Regions from separate parts of the Geodermatophilus sp. URMC 61 genome, predicted to be linked through region 2. Evidence: riboswitches for the same ligand, from Rfam matches in the RefSeq annotation. Region 2 holds a riboswitch; the other holds the start of a gene.
What was found. A riboswitch is a leader RNA that binds a small molecule or an ion and turns the genes downstream of it on or off. The one in region 2 is predicted to bind guanidine.

Region 1 (10,085 bases), 180 kb from region 2:
GTAGTTGATCGTGGCGGTCGCGTCCTCGTCGGGCTCCGACCACGGCCGCGGCTCGACGTCGAACCGCAGCAGCTGCTCGTACTCCTCGCCGATGGTGAACCGGTGCTCGGCCTCGACGGGCTTGAGCGACGGCTCCATTTCCGGGTCGACGAAGAGGACACGAGCCCCGGAGTGGCCGACGATGTAGCTGACCTCCTCCTGGGAGAGCCGGAAGTTGATCGGCACGAGGATCCGGCCCGACGACGGGACGCCGAGCAACAGCTCGATGAGCCGCCCGGCGTTGTGGCTGACGACCGCCACCCGGTCACCCTCGCCGATGCCCAGCCCGTCGAGGGCGGCCTGCATGGCGCGGGCGCGGCGGGCGACCTCCCGGTAGGTCACCTCCCCCATCGACGGCGCGGGCTGGTTCGGTTCGTCGACGATCCCGACGCGGTCGCCGTAGACCAGCTCGGCGCGGTCCAGGAAGTCTCGGGTGGTCAGGGGCACGCGCATCGGAGCTCCCGGGTCCTCGGGCCGACCAGCCGGCCGGCCGCTCGACGTGGTGCGGATCACGCTAGCGGCCGATCCCGGTCCGGTGTCCCCCGGCTCAGCCGAGCAGCGCGGCCAGTGCGGCGGCGGTCCCGGCCGTGGCCGCGACCGCGCGGACGGTGTCGACCCGCAGCAGCCGTCGGTACGCCGCGGGATCCCACGCCGCCCCCAGCCGGCGGTGCAGCGGAACGGCGCCCAGCGCGGTGGCCCCGAGGACGACGGCCAGGCAGGCCGCACCCAGGAGGACGGGCACCAGCGGCGTCCCCACCGGGCGGACGGCGAGCAGCCACGCCGTCGTGACGCCCTGCCCGGCGAACAGGGGGCCCACGACCCGGGTGACCCGCTCCTGGTGGCGGCGCTCGTAGGCCGGGAAGACCGGCGGCGGGACGAGCGCGAACTGTGGGTAGACCAGCGCCCGCACCGTCCACCGGAAGCCGGCGTAGGCGGCGGTCAGCGCCAGGTGCACGGCGAGCAGGGTCACACGTGCGAAGGGCCCGGGGGCACCCGGCCCAACGGCTCGTCCCCCGTCACGGCGCCAGCAGCCGCGGCAGCGACGTCCCGATCGGCTCGCGCACGACCAGGTCGGCGAGGACGTCGTAGGGGGTCGGCTCGGCGTTGACGACGACGACCCGCGCGCCGGACTGCGCGGCCAGATCGGTCAGGCCGGCCGCCGGGTGCACGCTCAGCGAGGTGCCGACGGCGAGGAAGACGTCGCAGTCGGTCGCCGCCTCCGCCGCGGCCTCGACCACCGCCGGGTCCAGCGCCTGGCCGAAGCTCACCGTGGCCGACTTGAGGATGCCGCCGCAGACGCGGCAGGCCGGGTCGGGCTCGCCGGCGGCGACGCGGGCCAGCGCCTCCGCCATCGTCGTCCGGTCGCCGCAGGCCAGGCACTCGACGGCGTGCACCGTGCCGTGCAGCTCGAGCACCAGCTCCGGCGAGGACCCGGCCGCCTGGTGCAGCCCGTCGACGTTCTGGGTGAGCAGCGCGCGCAGCCGGCCGTGGCGCTCGAGGTCCACCAGCGCCCGGTGCCCGGCGTTGGGGCGGGCGTCGAGGGCGGTGTCGCGGCGCATGATCCAGGCCCGACGGCGGACGTCGGGGTCGCCGACGTAGTAGGACAGCGTCACGAGCTTCTCGGCGTCGGGGTCCCTGGTCCACACCCCGTTCGGCCCGCGGTAGTCGGGGATGCCGCTGTCGGTGGAGACGCCCGCGCCCGTGAGGACGGTCACGCGCCGCGCGCCGGTCAGCCAGTCGGGGACGTCCACGGCGTCCACCGTAGGAGCCCGGCCCCACCTCGATGATCAGCTGGGCTCACCGTCCCGGCTCCTGGCTCCCCACCGGAGGCGAGCTCGGAGCCGGTTGGATCAGCCCACCTGATCACCGCCGGCCGCCCCCGGGGTCAGGAAAGGGTCGCCTCACCTCCGCGGGAGTGGCGAGCCCCTGGGATGATGCGGGGTGGCAAACAGCGCGACGGACGAGCTGAGGGGTAGGCGCAGAGAAGTGGCAGCCAGCAAGGACAGCTTCGGAGCGCGGGCGACGCTGAGCGTCGACGGCACCGACTACGACATCTACCGGCTCGACGCGGTGGAGGGCGCAGAGCGGCTGCCCTTCAGCCTCAAGGTGCTCCTCGAGAACCTGCTGCGCACCGAGGACGGCGCGGACATCACCGCCGACCACATCCGCGCGCTGGCGAACTGGGACCCGAACGCCGAGCCGGACCAGGAGATCCAGTTCACCCCGGCCCGGGTGGTCATGCAGGACTTCACCGGTGTCCCCTGCATCGTCGACCTGGCCACCATGCGCGAGGCCATGGCCGAGATCGGCGGCGACCCGAGCAAGATCAACCCGCTGGCGCCCGCCGAGCTGGTCATCGACCACTCGGTGATCGCCGACGTGTTCGGCACCCCGGACTCGTTCGAGCGCAACGTCGAGATCGAGTACCAGCGCAACGGCGAGCGCTACCAGTTCCTGCGCTGGGGCCAGGGCGCCTTCGACGACTTCAAGGTCGTCCCCCCGGGCATGGGCATCGTGCACCAGGTCAACATCGAGCACCTGGCCCGCGTGGTCTTCCCGCGCCAGGAGGGCGACCGCGTCGTCGCCTACCCCGACACCTGCGTGGGCACCGACTCGCACACCACCATGGTCAACGGCCTGGGCGTGCTGGGCTGGGGCGTCGGCGGCATCGAGGCCGAGGCCGCGATGCTCGGTCAGCCGGTCTCGATGCTCATCCCGCGGGTGGTCGGCTTCAAGCTGACCGGCCAGCTCCCCGACGGCTCCACCGCGACCGACCTGGTGCTGACCATCACCGAGATGCTGCGCCAGCACGGCGTAGTCGGGAAGTTCGTCGAGTTCTACGGCGAGGGCGTCTCGGCGGTGCCGCTGGCCAACCGCGCCACGATCGGCAACATGAGCCCGGAGTTCGGATCGACCGCGGCGATGTTCCCCATCGACGAGGAGACCATCGGCTACCTCCGCCTCACCGGCCGCAGCGACGAGCAGGTCAAGCTGGTCGAGGCCTACGCCAAGGAGCAGGGACTCTGGCACGACCCGTCCCGTGAGCCGGCCTTCTCCGAGTACCTCGAGCTGGACCTCGCGACCGTCGTCCCGTCCATCGCCGGCCCGAAGCGGCCGCAGGACCGCGTCTCGCTCAGCGACGCCAAGGCCTCCTTCCGCGCCGCGCTGGGCGACTACGTGAAGGACGACGAGACCGGCGGCGAGGACCGCAAGCCCGGGGTCCCGTCCAACGAGCGGCCCTACGGCGTCGTGTCCGCGGCCGACGAGGCCTCCGCCGAGTCCTTCCCGGCCTCGGACCCGGTGAGCCCCTTCGCGCACGACACCGGGGAGGACGGCCGGCCCCACCCGTACCTGCCCGGCGAGCAGCTGCCCGACCGGCAGACGAAGCCGACCAAGGTCGTGCTCGAGGACGGCACCGAGACCTTCGTCGACCACGGCCACGTCGTGATCGCTGCGATCACCTCGTGCACCAACACGTCCAACCCGCAGGTCATGATCGGCGCCGCGCTGCTGGCCAAGAAGGCCGTCGAGGCGGGCCTGCAGACCAAGCCCTGGGTGAAGACGACGCTGGCGCCGGGGTCGAAGGTCGTCACGGACTACTACGAGAAGGCGAACCTCACCCCGTACCTCGAGAAGCTGGGCTTCTTCCTGGTCGGCTACGGCTGCACCACCTGCATCGGCAACTCCGGCCCCCTCCCCGAGCCGGTGTCGGCCGCGGTGAACGAGGCCGACCTGGCCGTCGTCTCGGTGCTCTCCGGCAACCGCAACTTCGAGGGCCGGATCAACCCCGACGTCAAGATGAACTACCTGGCCAGCCCGCCGCTGGTCATCGCCTACGCGCTGGCCGGCTCGATGGACGTCGACATCACCACCGAGCCGCTCGGCAGGGGCAAGGACGGGCAGGACGTCTACCTCAGCGACATCTGGCCCTCGCCGCAGGAGGTCCAGCGGGTCATCGACGAGGCCGTCTCCGCGGAGCAGTTCGGCCGCAGCTACGCGGACGTCTTCGCCGGCACCGAGCAGTGGCAGAACCTGCCGACGCCGACCGGGGACACCTTCTCGTGGGACCCGGAGAGCACCTACGTCCGCAAGCCCCCGTACTTCGAGGGCATGCCGGCCCAGCCGGCTCCGGTGCAGGACATCTCCGGTGCCCGCGTGCTGGCGGTGCTCGGTGACTCGGTGACCACCGACCACATCTCCCCTGCCGGCTCGATCAAGGCCGACAGCCCGGCCGGGACGTACCTGCGGGAGCACGGTGTCGAGCGCCGCGACTTCAACTCCTACGGCTCCCGCCGCGGGAACCACGAGGTCATGATCCGCGGCACGTTCGCCAACATCCGGCTGCGCAACCAGCTGGTCCCGGGCACCGAGGGTGGTGTCACCAAGAACCACCTCACCGGTGAGACGACGACCATCTACGACGCCTCGGTCGCCTATCAGGAGCAGGGCATCCCGCTGGTCGTCCTGGCCGGCAAGGAGTACGGCTCCGGGTCGTCGCGCGACTGGGCGGCCAAGGGGACGGCGCTGCTGGGCGTCAAGGCGGTCATCGCCGAGAGCTACGAGCGGATCCACCGCTCCAACCTCATCGGCATGGGCGTGCTGCCGCTGCAGTTCCCCGAGGGCCAGGACCGGGAGTCGCTGGGCCTGACCGGGGACGAGGAGTTCACGATCACCGGGATCACCGAGCTCAACGAGGGGCGCACCCCGCGCACGGTGAAGGTCCGGGCGGGCGACGTCGAGTTCGACGCCGTCGTCCGCATCGACACCCCCGGTGAGGCGAACTACTACCGCAACGGCGGGATCATGCAGTACGTGCTGCGCTCGCTGCGCGGCTGATCCCCCGGATGGACCTGGGCCTGGGCGGCCGCGGCTACCTGGTCACCGGCGCGAGCCGGGGGTTGGGGTTCGCGGCCGCCCAGGCCCTCGTCGCCGACGGGGCGCGCGTCCTGGTGAACGCGCGCTCCGACGACGCCGTGGACGCCGCTGTCGCCGCCCTCGGCGGGCCGCCGGCGGCACACGGCCTGGCCGCCGACCTCACCGCCGTCGACGCGGCCGAGCGGCTGGTCGCGGCCGCCCGGGACCGGCTCGGCCGGGTGGACGGTGCGCTCATCAGCGTCGGCGGCCCGGAGCCCGGCACCGTGCTGGAGACCCCCGAGGCGGTCTGGCGGGACGGCGTGGAGAGCGTGCTGCTCGGCCCGCTCCGGCTGGTGCGGACGCTGGTCCCCCACCTCGGCGAGGGCGCCGCGATCGGCTTCGTGCTCTCCACCTCCGCCCGCTCGCCGCTGCCCGGCCTGGCGGTCTCCAACGGCCTGCGCCCGGGCCTGGCGATGACCGCCAAGCAGCTGGCCGACGAGCTGGCCCCCCGCGGGATCCGGGTGGTCGGGCTGCTGCCGGGCACGTTCGCCACCGAACTGGTCGTCGGGCGCGAGGACGCCTCCGGCGACCCGGCGCGCGCCCGTGCCTGCGCCGAGTCCGGCATCCCGCTGGGCCGGGTCGGCGAACCCGCCGAGTTCGGCCGCGTGGCGGCCTTCCTGCTCTCCCCCGCCGCCTCCTACGTCACCGGCACGTCCGTCGCGGTCGACGGTGGCCGGCTGAGGACACCGTGACCGACGCTCCCGTGCTGGTCGCCTGCGCGCACGGCACCCGCAACCCCACCGGCCGGCGGCTGATCGCCGAGCTGGCGCTCGCCGCCCGGACCCTGCGCCCCGGCCTGGTCACCACCGCCGCGTTCGTCGACGTGCAGCCGCCCACGGTGGCCGACGTCGTGGCGGACCTGGCCGAGGAGGGGCGGCCCTCGGTCGTCGTCCCCCTGCTGCTCTCCGGCGGCTACCACGTGCACGTCGACATCGCCCGGGCCGTGCGCGAGCACGCCGCGGCCCGCGCCGCCCGCCCGCTGGGCCCCGACCCGCGGCTGGTCGCCGTCCTGCACGACCGGCTGCGGGCCGTCGGCGCCGACCCGGGCGACCCGGGCACGGCCGTGGTGCTCGCCGCCGCCGGCTCCAGCGACCCGCGCTCGGTCGCCGACGTCGACGCCACCGCGGCGGCGCTCCGGGAGCGCTGGACCGGGCCGGTGACGACCGGCTACGGCTCGGCCGCGCAGCCCCCGGTGCCCGAGGCGGTCGCCGCCGCCCGGGCCGCCGGTGCGCGGCGGGTGGTGCTCGCCGCCTACCTGCTGGCGCCCGGCCACTTCCACGACAGGCTCGGCGGGGCCGGCGCGGACGCGGTCACCGCTCCCCTGCTGCCCGACGACCGCATCGCCGCCGTGCTGCTCGACCGCTACGACGCCGCGGTCGCCGCCTGGTCCGCCGCGAGCTGACGACCGGCACCCGATCTGGGATCCTGGGGTCGGGCCTCCTCCCGGCCCCCGGACGAGCGGTGCCGTACCCGGACAGCGACAAGACGGCGCCTGTGGAGGCCGTCGTGTCCTGGCTCGTGCTCGTCCTGTCCGGTGTGCTGGAGGCCGTCTGGGCCACCGCGCTGGGCCGCTCCGAGGGGTTCAGCCGCCTGGTGCCGTCGGTGGTGTTCGGCGTCGCGATGACGCTGAGCATGGTCGGGCTGGCCTACGCGATGCGCGAGCTGCCCGTCGGGACGGCGTACGCGGTCTGGGTCGGCATCGGCGCGGTGCTGACCGTCGTGATCGCCATGGTGTCCGGCGAGGAGCCGGTGTCCCCGGTGCGACTGCTGCTGCTCGCCGGGATCGTCGGCTGCGTCGTGGGGCTCAAGGTCCTGCACTGAGGAAGGACCCCTGCCCCGGCCCCGTCCAGGACGCCGCCCCGAGCCTGCGGAGGGCGGGGGAGGACGGGGCCCTCCCACCTGCCGGGAGGCTGTTCGAGCCCCTGCCCCGCTCGCGACGGGGAAGGAGGCCGTCGCCCCGGTGCGGCCTCTTGCAGTCGCTGTACCGGGGACGACGAATTGCAGGTCAGCGCGGTGCGAGCAACCCGCGCAGCTCCTGGGTCAGCGTCTCGCGGGCCTCGGGGTGCTGGTCCCAGGCCGCCGGTGTCGCCTGCAGCAGCGAGATCCGCCAGCGGCCGGCGCCCTCGTCGACCGCGATCACCGTGTGGACCGTGTGGAAGCGTGGGTCGATGTCGCTGCTCCCGGGCGGGATCATCCCGGCGTGGGCCAGGAGCAGGGCCACCCCGGGCGCCACCGGTCGCACGGAGCGGATCACCGAGATGTAGGTGGCCGTCTGGTGGCTGGCGAAGATCTGCCGGAAGTCGGCGGCGATGGCTAGACGCCCGTGGTGCTGGGTGCCGTCGTACCCGACGATGTCCCCGTCGTCGGCGAAGGCAGCGGCGACCGCGGCGCCGCTGCGCCGGTTCCAGCCGTCGAGGAACTGGGCGTAGAGCGCACGGATCTGGGCGTCGTTCGGGTGCGCGGACGTCACGCTGGCTCCTCCTGCGTTGCTGGGACAGGAGTGACGGTAGTGGTCACGCCGCGCCGACCGTTCGCCCCTCGCCGACGGCGAACTGGGTGCGGTAGAGGTCGGCGTACCGGCCGCCGAGCGCCAGCAACTCCTCGTGTGTGCCCGACTCCGCGATGCGACCGTCGTCCACCACGAGGATCTGGTCGGCGCTGCGGATGGTGGACAGCCGGTGGGCGATGACCAGCGACGTCCGACCCTCCAGCGCGGTGTCCAGGGCGTGCTGCACCGCCATCTCCGACTCGCTGTCGAGGTGCGCGGTGGCCTCGTCGAGGATCACGATGCCCGGCGCCTTGAGCAGCACCCGGGCGATCGCCAGCCGCTGCTTCTCCCCGCCGGAGAGCCGGTAGCCGCGATCGCCGACGACGGTGTCCAGCCCGTCGGGCAGCGACCGCACCAGCGCCGCGATACGGGCGCCGCTCAGCGCGGCCCACAGCTCGTCGTCGGTCGCCTGCGGCCGGGCGTAGAGCAGGTTGGCGCGGATCGAGTCGTGGAACAGGTGCGCGTCCTGGGTGACCACGCCGATCGCGTCGCGCAGCGAGGCCAGTGTGGCGTGCCGGACGTCGATGCCGCCGACCCGCACGGTGCCGCTGGTCGCGTCGTACAGCCGCGGTACCAGGTTCGCGATGGTCGACTTGCCGGCGCCGGAGTGCCCGACCAGTGCGACGAGCCGGCCGGGCTCGACACGGAAGGAGACGTCGTGCAGCACCGCCGTCGGCCCGCCGTGCTCGGGCAGCGACACGTCCTCCAGTGACGGTAGCGAGACGTCCGCGGCCGACGGGTAGCTGAACGAGACGTGCTCGAACTCGATCGACCGGTCGTCCGCGGGCAGCGGGACGGCGTCGGGCTCCTCGCGGATCATCGGCTGCAGGTCGAGCACCTCGAAGACGCGGTCGAAGCTGACCATCGCGCTCATGACGTCGACCCGGACGTTGGACAGGGCGGTCAGCGGGCCGTACAGCCGGGACAGCAGCAGGGCCAGCGCCACGACGTCGCCGGGGCTGAGCGATCCGGTGAAGGCCAGCCAGCCGCCGAGGCCGTAGACCAGCGCGGTGGCCAGCGCCGCCACGAGGGTGAGCGCGGTGAAGAAGGTGCGGCCGTACATGGCCGAGAGGACGCCGATGTCGCGGACCCGGGCGGCCCGGCCCCGGAAGCCCTCGGCCTCCGCCTCGGGCCGGCCGAAGAGCTTGACCAGGAGCGCGCCGGCGACGTTGAACCGCTCGGTCATCGTCGCGTTCATCGAGGCGTTGAGCCCGTAGGACTCCCGGGTGATCTCCTGCAGCCGCCGGCCGATCCGGCGCGCGGGCAGCACGAAGACCGGCACGAGCACCAGCGAGAGCGTGGTGATCTGCCAGGACAGCGAGAACATGACGCCGGCGGTGAGCACCAGGCCGATGGCGTTGGAGAGCACTCCCGACAGCGTCGAGGTGAAGGCCTGCTGGGCGCCGATGACGTCGTTGTTCAGCCGGCTGACCAGCGCTCCGGTCTGGGTGCGGGTGAAGAAGGCGACCGGCATCCGCTGGACGTGCTCGAACACCCGACTGCGCAGGTCGTAGATGACGCCCTCGCCGATGCGCGCGGAGTACCAGCGGGTGGCCAGCGAGATGCCGGCGTCGACGACCGCGAGACCGGCGATGAGCAGCGCGATGCGAACGACGTCGCCCGCCGTCCCCTCCAGGCTCGCGATCCGGTTGACGATCCGCCCGGCCAGCAGCGGGGTCAGCACGCCGATGACCGACGAGCCGATCACCAGCAGCACGAACCAGGTCAGGTCGCGCCGGTAGGGCCGGGCGATACCGAGGATGCGCCGGACGGTGCCCTTGGGCAGCTCCCGCGCGACGACGGACGGGTCGCGGCGGAAGGACCGCATCGCCGCCATGGAGGTCATGGGACCGCTCACGTCCATGCCACCCCCTCTCCCGACCGGCCAACACCCCTGCCGGGCGGGCTGTTCCGGAGGCAGTCTGGCAGTGCCCTCCGACGGTTCAGCCGCCGCCGACCAGCTCGGCCAGGCGCCGGGTCTGGGCGGCCCGCTCCGCGGCGTCCTGGGCCTCCGGGTCGTTGCGGACGGCGGAGCGGACCAGGGCCGCGGTCTCCCGGCTGGCTCCCACCGGCGCCGCCGTGATGGCCTCGACGAGCGTGCCCACCGCCTCGTCGAGCCCGTCGGCCGGGACGACGGCGTTGGCCAGCCCGAGTGCGAGCGCCTCGGCGGCCGGCACCGGGCGGCCGGTCAGGCAGATCTCCATCGCCCGGGAGTAGCCCACCAGCTCGGTCAGCGTGCTCGTGCCGGTGAGGTCGGGCACCAGCCCGAGGGTGACCTCGGGCAGCCGCAGGTCGGCGTCCTCGGTGAACACGCGCAGGTCGCAGGCGAGCGCGAGCTGCGCGCCGGCGCCGATGGCGTGCCCCTGCACCGCGGCGACGGAGACGATCCCCGGCGAGCGCAGCCACCGGAATCCCCCCTGGTAGCGGCGGATGCGCTCCTGGGCCTCCTCGGCGGGCAGCCGGCCCAGCTCGCCCAGGCCGCCGGCGGTGCCGGGGTCGGCGCTGAACAGGCTGCGGTCCAGACCCGCGGAGAACGAGCGTCCCTCGCCGCGGACGACGACCACCCGCACGTCCTCGTCCAGGG
Region 2 (10,085 bases):
CCCTTCCGCTCCGCGATCCGGATCCTGGCGACCGGAGCGGCCGACCGGCAGCGGCTGCGGGTCACGCTGCGCGCGCGTCAGCACGGCGCCGCCCGGGCCGAGCTGTTCGGCTTCCCCGATGCCGCGGCCGGGCAGACCTCCGAGACCCGGCTGCAGTGGGTGCTCCTCCCCGTCACCGAGGAGCCGAGCAGGTCCGCCCGGTCGGGGCCCGGGTCCGCCGACGCCCTCGGGCTGGCCACCGCCCTGGCCGAGCTCTCCAGGCTGCCCATGGCGGACGACGACCGGCAGCGGCTGCTGTCCCGCATGGCGGTCCTGGTGCAGAGCGCCGTCCCCGCGGCCACCGCGGTGAGCATCACCGTCGGCTCACCGCTGGACCCCCAGCAGCTCGGCAGCGACTCGCTCGTGGCCCAGGAGCTCGACGGCCTGCAGCTGCAGGCGGGACAGGGCCCGTGCTGGGACGCCCACGCAACCGGGGCCGTGCTGACCGTCGACGACCTCCCCGCAGACGAGCGGTGGCCGCGACTGCGTCCGCTCCTCGCGAGCAGTCCCGTGCGCAGCGTCCTGGCCCTGCCGCTGCGCGAGGGCGGGGAGTCGGTCGGCGTGGTCAACGTCTACGCCGCCGAGCCCGGCACCTTCGCGGGGGAGAGCCGGCGCATCGCCGAGTTGGTCACCGCCGCGGTGAGCGGCGTACTGCAGAGCGTGGCCGAGCGCGAGTCGCTGCGGACCCTGGCGGCGAACCTGGAGAAGGCGCTGACCTCGCGGGCGACCATCGACCAGGCCAAGGGCGTGCTCATGGCGCGGCTGGGGATCGACGCCGACGAGGCCTTCGCCCGGCTGGTCGCGCTGAGCAACCGGCTGAACGTCAAGCTGCGCGACCTCGCCCAGCTGGTCGTCGACGGCCACGCCGCCGAGGTGATCGACGCCGCTCGCCAGTGACGACCCACGGCCTCAGGGGCCGATCGGGTCCATGAGGACGACGGCGCCGGTCGGCTGCCCGGGCGCCTCGGAGAAGGCGGTCACGGTGACCCGGACCCGCACCGGCCGGCCGCGCCGGTTGACCGCGTCGAGCTCGACGGTGGCGTGCCCGCCGTCCGCGGCGACGGCGTCGCCGGCGACGTGCCGCCGCAGGAGGGGGTGCAGGCGGGTCACCGGCAGGCCCATGTCGAGGTCGAGCACGTGCCGGCCCTGCACCTCGTCCTGGCGCAGGCCCCACAGGTCCTCGGCGGCGGCGTTCCACACCAGCACCCGCAGGTCGGCGTCCACCACCGCCACCCCGGCGCGGAAGCTGCTGAGCACGCCGCTCATGAAGCGGTTCACCGCACCGACCTCGTCGGTGGTGACGCGGAGCTCCTCGTTGGCGGAGTGGAGCTCGTCGTTCATCGACTGGAGCTCCTCGTTCATCGTCTCCAGTTCCTCGTTGGTCGACTGCAGCTCCTCGTTGGTGGTCTCCAGTTCCTCGACCGTGGACTGCAGCTCCTCGTTGGTGGTCTCCAGCTCCTCGTTGGCCGACTGCAGCTCCTCGTAGGCGGTCTCCAGCTGCCGGTTGGCGAACTCCAGCTCCCGCTGCAGCCGGCGGTAGCGGGTGACGTCCTCGAAGACGACCGTCGTGCCCAGCAGCTCGCCGTCCTCCCGGAACAGCGGCACGACCTGGACGTCGAACAGCTGCGTCTCGTGGCCGATCCGGTGCCGCTCGACCCCGCGCAGCCACAGCGGGCGGCGGGTCTGCGCGGCCTCGGCGATGGCTCCACGCAGCTCCACCGGTCGGTAGGAGACCTCGAGGTCCTGGAACGGCCGGCCGACGTCGCGCTGCTCGACGCCGAACAGCCGCTCCGCCTGGTGGTTGACCATCGCCAGCCGGCCCTCGTCGTCCAGCGCCAGCTGCGCGGCGGGCCCGGACAGCAGCGCCTCACGACGCAGCCGGTCGAGGTCCTGGTCGCCCTCGGCGGGGACCGTGCGCACCGCCGGGACGACGGTGCGCCGGTCCCGGGCGGGTGCACCGTCGCGTTTGCGGAAGAACCGGCGGGTGAGGTCGACGGGGGCGAAGAGCTGGTTGTGCGAGAGCAGCATCTCGGCCTTGCCGAGGAAGAGCAGCCCGTTCGGGTCGAGCGCGTAGTGCAGCCGGCCGAGGATGCGCACCTGGGTCTCGGCGGTGAAGTACATGAGGGTGTTGCGGCACAGCAGCAGGCCGATGTGCGAGATCGGCGCGTCCTGGACCAGGTCGTTGCGGCCGAAGATGACCGAGCGGCGGAGGTCCTTGCGGAAGGCGAACCGGCCGTTCTCGGGCGTGAAGTACTCCCCCACCTGCTCGGGGGTCAGCCCGGCCAGCTCCCGCTCGGTGTAGGAGGCCTGCCGGGCGTACGAGAGCGCCTCCTCGTCGACGTCGGTCGCGTAGATCTTGACCCGCTCGCGGAACTCGTCGGCGCCGAGGGCGTCGGCCAGCAGGATGGCCAGGCTGTAGGCCTCCTGACCCGACGCGCAGCCGGCACTCCACACCCGGACGACCGGCCCGGCGTCGGCGAGCAGGCCCGGCAGCAGATCCTCTCGCAGGTGGTCCCAGGCCGCGGGGTCGCGGAAGAAGCTGGTGACGTTGATCAGGATCGTGTTGAACAGCGGCGTGAACTCTTCGGGGTGGACCTCGAGGAAGTCCTGGTACTCCCCGAAGGAGGCCACCTCGACCTCGCTCATCCGCCGCCGGATCCGCCGGCTCAGGCTGGGCCGCTTGTAGCCGGTGAAGTCGAAGCCACGGCGCTCGCGCAGGTAGACCAGCAGCGCCTCGAGGTCGGGGTCCGGGGCGGTCGCCGTCTCGGTCGTCTCCTCGTCGGTGTCCTCGAGCACCGCGTCGTCCTCCTGCCGGTCCTGCTCCCCCACCGGCTCAGCCCTCCTCGACCGCGTCCGGCAGCGCCGAGCCGCCCAGCTCGCCGCGGTGCAGCAGCTCGCGCAGCAGCGCAGCGGCGTCCCGGGCCTCGTCGTAGCGGACGCGGAACCGCCGGGCGCTGTGCCGGTGCCCGCGCTCCTCGGCCCGCCGGCCCATCTGCAGGCTCAGCGCCGCGCGCTCCTCCAGGCCGCGCAACGCCATCCACAGGGCGCCCTCCAGGGCCTGCGACTGCTCCTCGGCGAGGGCCTCGGGGGACCACGCGTGGCCCACCCGGCAGCGGTAGCGCTCCATCGGCCCCTCGGTGATCGTGAACAGCGCACCGTGGCAGGTGGGGCACCCGAAGCCGGACGCCACGCCGGGCCGGTCCGCGGCGTCGTAGGTGCCGCCGTCGAGCTCGGCCATCGCGGCCTCCGTCTCCATCAGCTCGGACGGCGGTGGCACCTCGGCCACGTCGACCTCCTCCTCGAGCAGCCGGGCCAGCAGCTCCGGCATCGCGGCGACCGGGACGACGTGCTCGGCGCCGCCGACCTCGCGCGCGTGCCGCGGCATGCTGGCGTACATCGCGTCGTCCGGGTCCTGCACCACGCCGACCCCGCCGCGGGCGCGGACGGCGATCATCCCCGCGGTGCCGTCGTCCAGGGTCCCGGAGAGGACGACGCCGACGACCCGGGGGCCGGCCGCGCGGGCCGCCGAGCGGAAGAGGACGTCGACCGCCGGGCGGTGGCCGTTCTCCCGCGGTCCGCGGGACAGCGCGATGCGGTCGCCGTCGACCATCAGGTGGACGTCGGGGACGCAGACGGTGACCGTGCCGTGCTCCAACGGGTCGCCGTGCTCGGCCGGGCGCACCGGCAGCGCACAGACCCGGTCGAGGATGGCCGGCAGCGCGCTGCGCGCTCCCGGCGGCATGTGCAGCACGACGAGGACGGCGGCCGGCAGGTCGGCCGGCAGGCGGCCCAGCAGGTCGCGCAGCGCCTCCACCCCGCCGGCGGAGGCGCCGACCACCACGAGGTCCCGCTGCGTCGTCGGCACCGTCCCCCACCCGTCGCTCGGCCGCGCCCCCGGTCGTCCGCCGGCGGCGCGTGCACCGAAACGGTAGTTCCCCGTCCGCCCGGACGGCGGCGTGTCCTCAGCGGCCGCGCCAGACCGGGCGGCGTTTCTCGGCGAAGGCCGCCGCCCCCTCCCGGGCGTCCTCGCTCGTGAAGACCGGCGCGACGAGCTCGTTCTGCCGCTGCCAGCCCTCCGCGGTGGTCCAGTCGACGCTGCCGAGGACGACCGCCTTGGTCGCGGCCAGGGCCAGCGGGCCGTTCGCGGCGATCGTCGCGGCCAGTGCGAGGGCGCCCTCCAGCGCTCCGCCCTCGGGGGTGACCCGGTTGACCAGGCCGACCTCCGCGGCCCGCCGGGCGTCGATCGGGTCGCCGGTCAGCAGCATCTCCATCGCCACGTTGCGCGGCACCCGTGCCGGCAGCAGCAGCGCGCCGCCGCCGGCGGCGACCAGCGAGCGCTTGACCTCGGGCACCCCGAAGCGCGCGGTCTCGGCGGCCACCACCAGGTCGCAGGCGAGCACCAGCTCGAAACCGCCGGCCAGCGCCCAGCCCTCGACCGCGGCCACCAGGGGCTTGCGCGGCGGGGTCTGCGTGATGCCGCACAGCCCGCGGCCCTCGATCGCAGGCGTCTCACCGCGCAGGAAGGCCTTGAGGTCCATGCCGGCGGAGAAGGTGCCGCCGGCGCCGGTGAGGACGCCGACCCGCAGCTCGTCGTCGGCGTCCAGCTCGTCGACCGCGGCGGCCACCGCCTCGGCGACGGCCCGGTCCAGGGCGTTGCGCGCCTCCGGCCGGTCGATCGTGACGACCTGGACGCCCTCGCGCCGCTCGACCCGCACCCCGTCGCCCACTGCTACTCCCCTCGCTCCGCCTGCACCACCGCACCGGCCTCCAGCAGGCCGGCCACCTCGTCCTCGCCGAAGCCCCACGCGGCCAGCGCCGTGCGGGTGTCCTGGCCGGGCGCACGGGGTGCCCCGCGCACCGCGCCCGGCGTGCGCGAGAAGCGCGGCGCCGGCGCCGGTTCGGGGTGCCCGCCGCGGTCGGCGAAGGTGCCGCGGGCGGTCAGGTGCGGGTGCTGCGGCGCCTCGGTCAGCCCGAGCACCGGCGTCACGCAGGCGTCGGTGCCGGCGAAGGCCTCGGCCCACTCGTCGCGGGAGCGGGTGGCGAAGGCGGCGGCGATCCGCGCGCGCTGCTCCGGCCAGCCGGCGACGTCGAGCTGCCCGCCGTGCACGCGGGGGTCGATGCCCAGGCCGGCGAGCAGCTGGGCGTGGAACTGCGGCTCGATGGCGCCGACCGCCACGTGCCGGCCGTCGGCGCAGGCGTAGGTGCCGTAGAAGGGCGCGGCCCCGTCGAGGAGGTTGGCCGCGCGGCGGTCCTGCCAGGCACCGGCGGCGAGCAGGCCGTAGACCATGGTGACCAGCGAGCTAGCGCCGTCCACCATGGCCGCGTCGACCACCTGGCCGCGCCCGCTCGTCTGCCGCTCGAGCAGGGCGGCGAGCACCCCGACGACGAGGAACAGCGCGCCGCCGCCGAAGTCGGCACCGATGTTGAGCGGCGGGACCGGCGCCTCCGCCGGCCCGATGGCGTGCAGGGCGCCGGTGAGCCCCAGGTAGTTGATGTCGTGCCCGGCGCGGTCGGCGAGCGGGCCGTCCTGGCCCCAGCCGGTCATCCGCGCGTAGACCAGCCGCGGGTTGCGGGCGAGGACGTCGTCGGGGCCGACGCCGAGCCGCTCGGTGACGCCCGGGCGCAGCCCCTCGACCAGCACGTCGGCGCGCTCCGCCAGCCGGAGGGCGACGTCGCGGCCGGCCGGGCTCTTGAGGTCGACGGCCACCGACGGCCGGCTGCGGCCCAGCGCGTCCCGCTCCGGCGGCACCAGCTGCGTGCCGCCGCCGGGCCGGTCGACCCTGACGACGTCGGCGCCCAGCTCGGCCAGCAGCAGGCAGGCGTAGGGGGCGGGGCCGAGACCGGCCAGCTCGACGACGCGGGTGCCCGCGAGGGGGCCGGAGGGCGGCAGCACGGGACGCACCGTAACGCCCTACGGTTCGACCCGTGAGCGGACAGGGACGGAAGCCCGTCAGCGAGGAACGAGCGAGGAGCGGAGCGTCCCGCGGGAGCGGACCGGTGTCGTCGAGCGAGCGCTGGTTCGAGGACTACGTGCCCGGGACGACGGCCGAGCACGGCCCGCTGCGGGTCGAGGAGGACGACGTCGTCGACTTCGGCCGCCGGTTCGACCCGCAGCCGTTCCACGTCGACGCCGAGGCCGCGGCGGCCGGCCCGTTCGGCGGGCTGATCGCCAGCGGCTGGCACACCTGTGCGCTGATGATGCGGCTGCTGGCCGACGAGTACCTCTCCCCCGTCTCCAGCCTCGGCTCCCCCGGGGTCGACGAGCTGCGGTGGGTGGCCCCGGTGCGGCCGGGCGACGAGCTCACCCTGCGGACGACGGTCGCCGAGGCCCGGGTGTCGCGGTCGAAGCCCGACCGCGGGCTGGTGCGCACGCACGTCGAGCTGCTGCGGCAGGACGGCGCGGTCGTGCTGACCATGACCGCGATGAACCTGGTCCGGGTCCGCCCCGCATAGGGTCTCCCGCGCATCTCGTGCGCCACCACCCACGTCCCCGAGGGCGGCCTCAGGGCCACCTCAGCCGAGTGGCTGGATGACGAAGTCGTCGTGGACGTCGACGCGCGGGGCGTCGCCCATGGCCTCACACGCGGCGTGCAGTTCGGCGACCTGCTCCGCACCCAGTGGGAGCGGGTGCTCACCGGGCTGGTGGGTCGTTCCCAGCGGGAAGGCCTCCCCCGGCTCGCGGGTCATCTCGATGTGACTGCCGAGGACCTGGGCGACCTCCTGCTCCTCCGCGAACCGCGCCAGCCGGGCGGCGCTGCGCCGGTAGGCGGGCCAGTTCCGCACGGTGAGCAAGCTGGGGTAGAGCGTGTCGCCGGTGAGGAGCGATCGCGTCCGGGGGTCGTAGGCGGCGACGTGGGAGTCCTCGTGGCCCGGGATGGGGAGCACCGTCAGCGTCCGCCCGCCCAGGGCCAGGCGGGCCTCGCCGTCCGGCCAGTCCGGGAGACGGAAGGCCCGCTGCACCCCGGGCAGCGTCGGTGGCACCACCGTCGTCCGGGGCCTGCCCTGGAACTCCCGGTCCCAGGAGACGTGGTCGCCGTGGCCGTGCGTGTGGGCGACGACCAGCTCGATCGCGTCGAGACCGTGGCACCGCAGCCACCGGGCGACGATCTCGTCGACGACACGGCGGATCGGCAGCACCCGGTCCCCCGCACCCGGATCCGGCCGGGGTCCCGTGTCGAACAGGACTGCCCGCGCCTCGCCGAGGAGCAGGTACAGGAAGTTGGCCTCGAAGCTGAAGCACTTGCTCACCCGGAGGACGAAGGTGTCCTCGTCGAGCGGGTGCACCTGGATGAGCGGGTCGGTGCTCTGCCGGCAGTCCCGGGCACCGTGGATCCAGGCGACGGATCCCAGTGGCGTTCCCACGTGGCCTCCCAGGGGGACGTCGTCGGCCGGTCACCACCGTCTCGGCCGGCGGGCTGCGCGGAAGCGGCACCTGGTCCCACGTCGGCCGGGGTCGCCTCGAGCATCCCGCAGCGGTGGAACCCAGAACGCGATCTCCATCGCGCGGCCGGACCCGGATGACCGGCAGCTGCATGGCAGATGACGTGCAGAGGCTGCCCCGAGCCGCGCTCCGAGGGTGCTCCAAGGGCGGCATCCGGGACGTCTCCCACGTGCGAGGCTGCCGAGGAGCACCTGGGTGCGACTGCTAGTGCGTGACCTTCAGGCCGATGACACAGCCGACGATGCCCAGCAGCAGGAAGACCCGCAGCACCGACACCGGCTCCTGTCCGGACCACATGGCGTAGCCGGCGGTCAGAGCGGCGCCGATGCCCACCCAGACGGCGTATGCCGTGCCGAGCGGGAGCCCGCGCATCGCGTAGGCGAGGCCGGCCATGCTCGCGGCGAGCCCGACGAGGAAGACGACGGTCGGTGCCAGGCGGGTGAAGCCCTCGGTCGTGGCGAGCGCGGTCGCCCAGACGGCTTCGAGGACGCCGGAGATGATGAGCACGAGCCAGTACACGGGAGTCTCCTGGAGACGCCGTCTTGTCGCTGTCCGGGTACGGCGCTGCTCGTCCGGAACCCTCGTTGCGGGCCTGTCCCCACTGTCTCACGCCGCGGTACGCCCGGTTGGTGATGGTTGCCACCCCGAGACGACGAGGGCGCGCCCCGGGCCGGCACGCGGCCACGTGTCAGCAGCGAGCGGGCCACTACGGGACACGAGGCGGGTGCGGGGTCCGATGACTCCCTCCTCGCTCTCCGGTCTGATCCGCATGACGCACGAGATCGTCGCCTCCGCTGACGGCACCTCCATCGCCTACGAGGTCTTCGGCGACGGCCGGCCGCTGATCGCTGTCTGTGGCGCCACGTGCGATCGCGCTCTGATGCGTCCCACGGCCCAGGCGCTGGGCAGGTACTTCACGACCGTCAACTACGACCGGCGAGGTCGCGGCGACAGCGGCGACACGCTTCCGTATGCCATCGATCGAGAGATCGAGGACATCGCCGCGTTGATCGACCGGATCGGCGGCCCGGCCCACCTCTACGGGCACTCCTCGGGTGCCGCCCTGGTGCTGCAGGCCGTCGCTGCAGGGCTGCCCGTGGACCAGTTCGTCCTGCACGATCCGCCGTACTCGCCCGACGACGAGTCCGCGCGGGACGGGGCGCGCCGCTACGGACAGACCATCCGCAGCCTGCTCGCACAGGAGAGGCGGGCCGATGCGGTGGAGACGTTCTGCCGCCTCACCGGGATGCCGGAGGAGGTGATCGACGGAATGCGCGGAACGCACAGATGGGCGGAGTTGACCGCGCTGGCACCCACCCTCGCGTACGACTCGGCGGTGATGGGCGACATCGAGACAGGCGGCGCGGTTCCGGAGGACGTCGCAGGCCGGGTCACTCGGCCCGGCCTGGTCATGGTGGGCGGCGAGAGCCCCCCGTTCATGGTGGACGTGAGTCGGCGGCTGGCACACCTCCTGCCCGAGGGCCGTCTCCACGTGGTCGAGGGGCATGGCCACGTCGTGCCGCCGGACGTGCTCGCACCGGTGGTCGCGGAGCATCTGCGCGACTGAGCAGCGGCCCCTTCCCACGGGTCGCGTCGACTCGAAGAGCCCTTCGACCACGAGGCCGATGGCCGGAGTGGTGGCCATCCCCAGAGATCCCCAACCCGGCTCACCCTCGATGATCCACGTCGCGTCCGATCCGCGGTGGCCGGGCCGGCTACTCGGCGACGGCGAGGAAGCAGTACCGGTTCACGCTGTACAGGTAGTCGTCCTCCGCGCCGCGCTGCCGCAGGTCGGCCATCCAGGCCTCGACGTCCGCTTCGGTCAATCCCTGTCGGCCGACCACGAACCGCGCGATCAGTTCCATGTTGAGCGCGCTGATGGTGTTCTGCTCGAAACGGGGATTGAACAACGGGATCAGGTGCCGCCGGGTCACCCGGAACCCGGCGCGTCGGAGATGCCCCGACAGGGTGCAGGGCAGATGCGGATCAACGAGGTGCTCCTCCCAGGCGGCCATGATGCGGCGATGCCGTTGGCGATCGGCGGCGTGCCACACCACCGAGTCCCAGTCGGTGTCGAGGACGAGCGCACGTCCACCCGGCCGCAGCACGCGGCGCAGCTCCGACAGGGCCCGCGAGATGTCCGCGACGTACTCGTAGACCTGCACCGACACCGCAGCATCGAACGCACCGTCCGGGTACGGCAGATCCACGGCATCGCCGTCGTCGATGCTGGCCCACGGCCGGGTCCCGATCAGCTCTCGGGCGACGGCGTTCATCGGCGCGCTCTGGTCGAGTCCGTGGACGGCACCGCTGGCCCCGACAGCGTCGGCCAACGACGCCACGAGGAAGCCGGGTCCCGAACCGACGTCGAGTACGCGCTCTCCGGGCTGGGGAGCGAGCAGGGCGAGCACCTCGGCGCGCTGCTGCACGACCTCCGGCGTGGAGTACACGCGCTGGAAGTGGCGAGCAGCATCCTCGTCGAACTGGAGCATCGACATGTCGGACCTCCTGTCCGGGGGCGCTCCGGTACTCGCGGCGGGACCGGGTCCAGCTGCGCCGTACGGTCGAGCTGCTGGTGCTCGACCAGTCGGATCTGCTCGGCGGT

Region 1: another riboswitch for guanidine. It lies ahead of ACU610_RS10650 (DMT family transporter); the one in region 2 lies ahead of ACU610_RS09815 (DMT family transporter).

What each region holds. Positions count from the first base shown of each region.
Region 1 covers NZ_JBRFHZ010000002.1:2,308,490-2,318,574, forward strand. The annotation lists gene ACU610_RS10620 (long-chain-fatty-acid--CoA ligase) at 1-492, opposite strand, end outside; gene ACU610_RS10625 (DUF1772 domain-containing protein) at 587-1,009, opposite strand; gene ACU610_RS10630 (SIR2 family NAD-dependent protein deacylase) at 1,056-1,790, opposite strand; gene ACU610_RS10635 (aconitate hydratase) at 2,026-4,875, shown strand; gene ACU610_RS10640 (SDR family oxidoreductase) at 4,884-5,645, shown strand; gene ACU610_RS10645 (sirohydrochlorin chelatase) at 5,642-6,355, shown strand; guanidine-III (ykkC-III) riboswitch at 6,384-6,448, shown strand; gene ACU610_RS10650 (DMT family transporter) at 6,460-6,774, shown strand; gene ACU610_RS10655 (SgcJ/EcaC family oxidoreductase) at 6,959-7,423, opposite strand; gene ACU610_RS10660 (ABC transporter ATP-binding protein) at 7,467-9,365, opposite strand; gene ACU610_RS10665 (enoyl-CoA hydratase/isomerase family protein) at 9,445-10,085, opposite strand, start outside.
Region 2 covers NZ_JBRFHZ010000002.1:2,126,638-2,136,722, forward strand. The annotation lists gene ACU610_RS09780 (ANTAR domain-containing protein) at 1-936, shown strand, start outside; gene ACU610_RS09785 (CheR family methyltransferase) at 949-2,868, opposite strand; gene ACU610_RS09790 (chemotaxis protein CheB) at 2,873-3,904, opposite strand; gene ACU610_RS09795 (crotonase/enoyl-CoA hydratase family protein) at 4,002-4,766, opposite strand; gene ACU610_RS09800 (CaiB/BaiF CoA transferase family protein) at 4,769-5,932, opposite strand; gene ACU610_RS09805 (MaoC family dehydratase) at 6,037-6,492, shown strand; gene ACU610_RS09810 (MBL fold metallo-hydrolase) at 6,553-7,401, opposite strand; gene ACU610_RS09815 (DMT family transporter) at 7,685-7,999, opposite strand; guanidine-III (ykkC-III) riboswitch at 8,012-8,076, opposite strand; gene ACU610_RS09820 (alpha/beta fold hydrolase) at 8,250-9,047, shown strand; gene ACU610_RS09825 (methyltransferase domain-containing protein) at 9,196-9,978, opposite strand.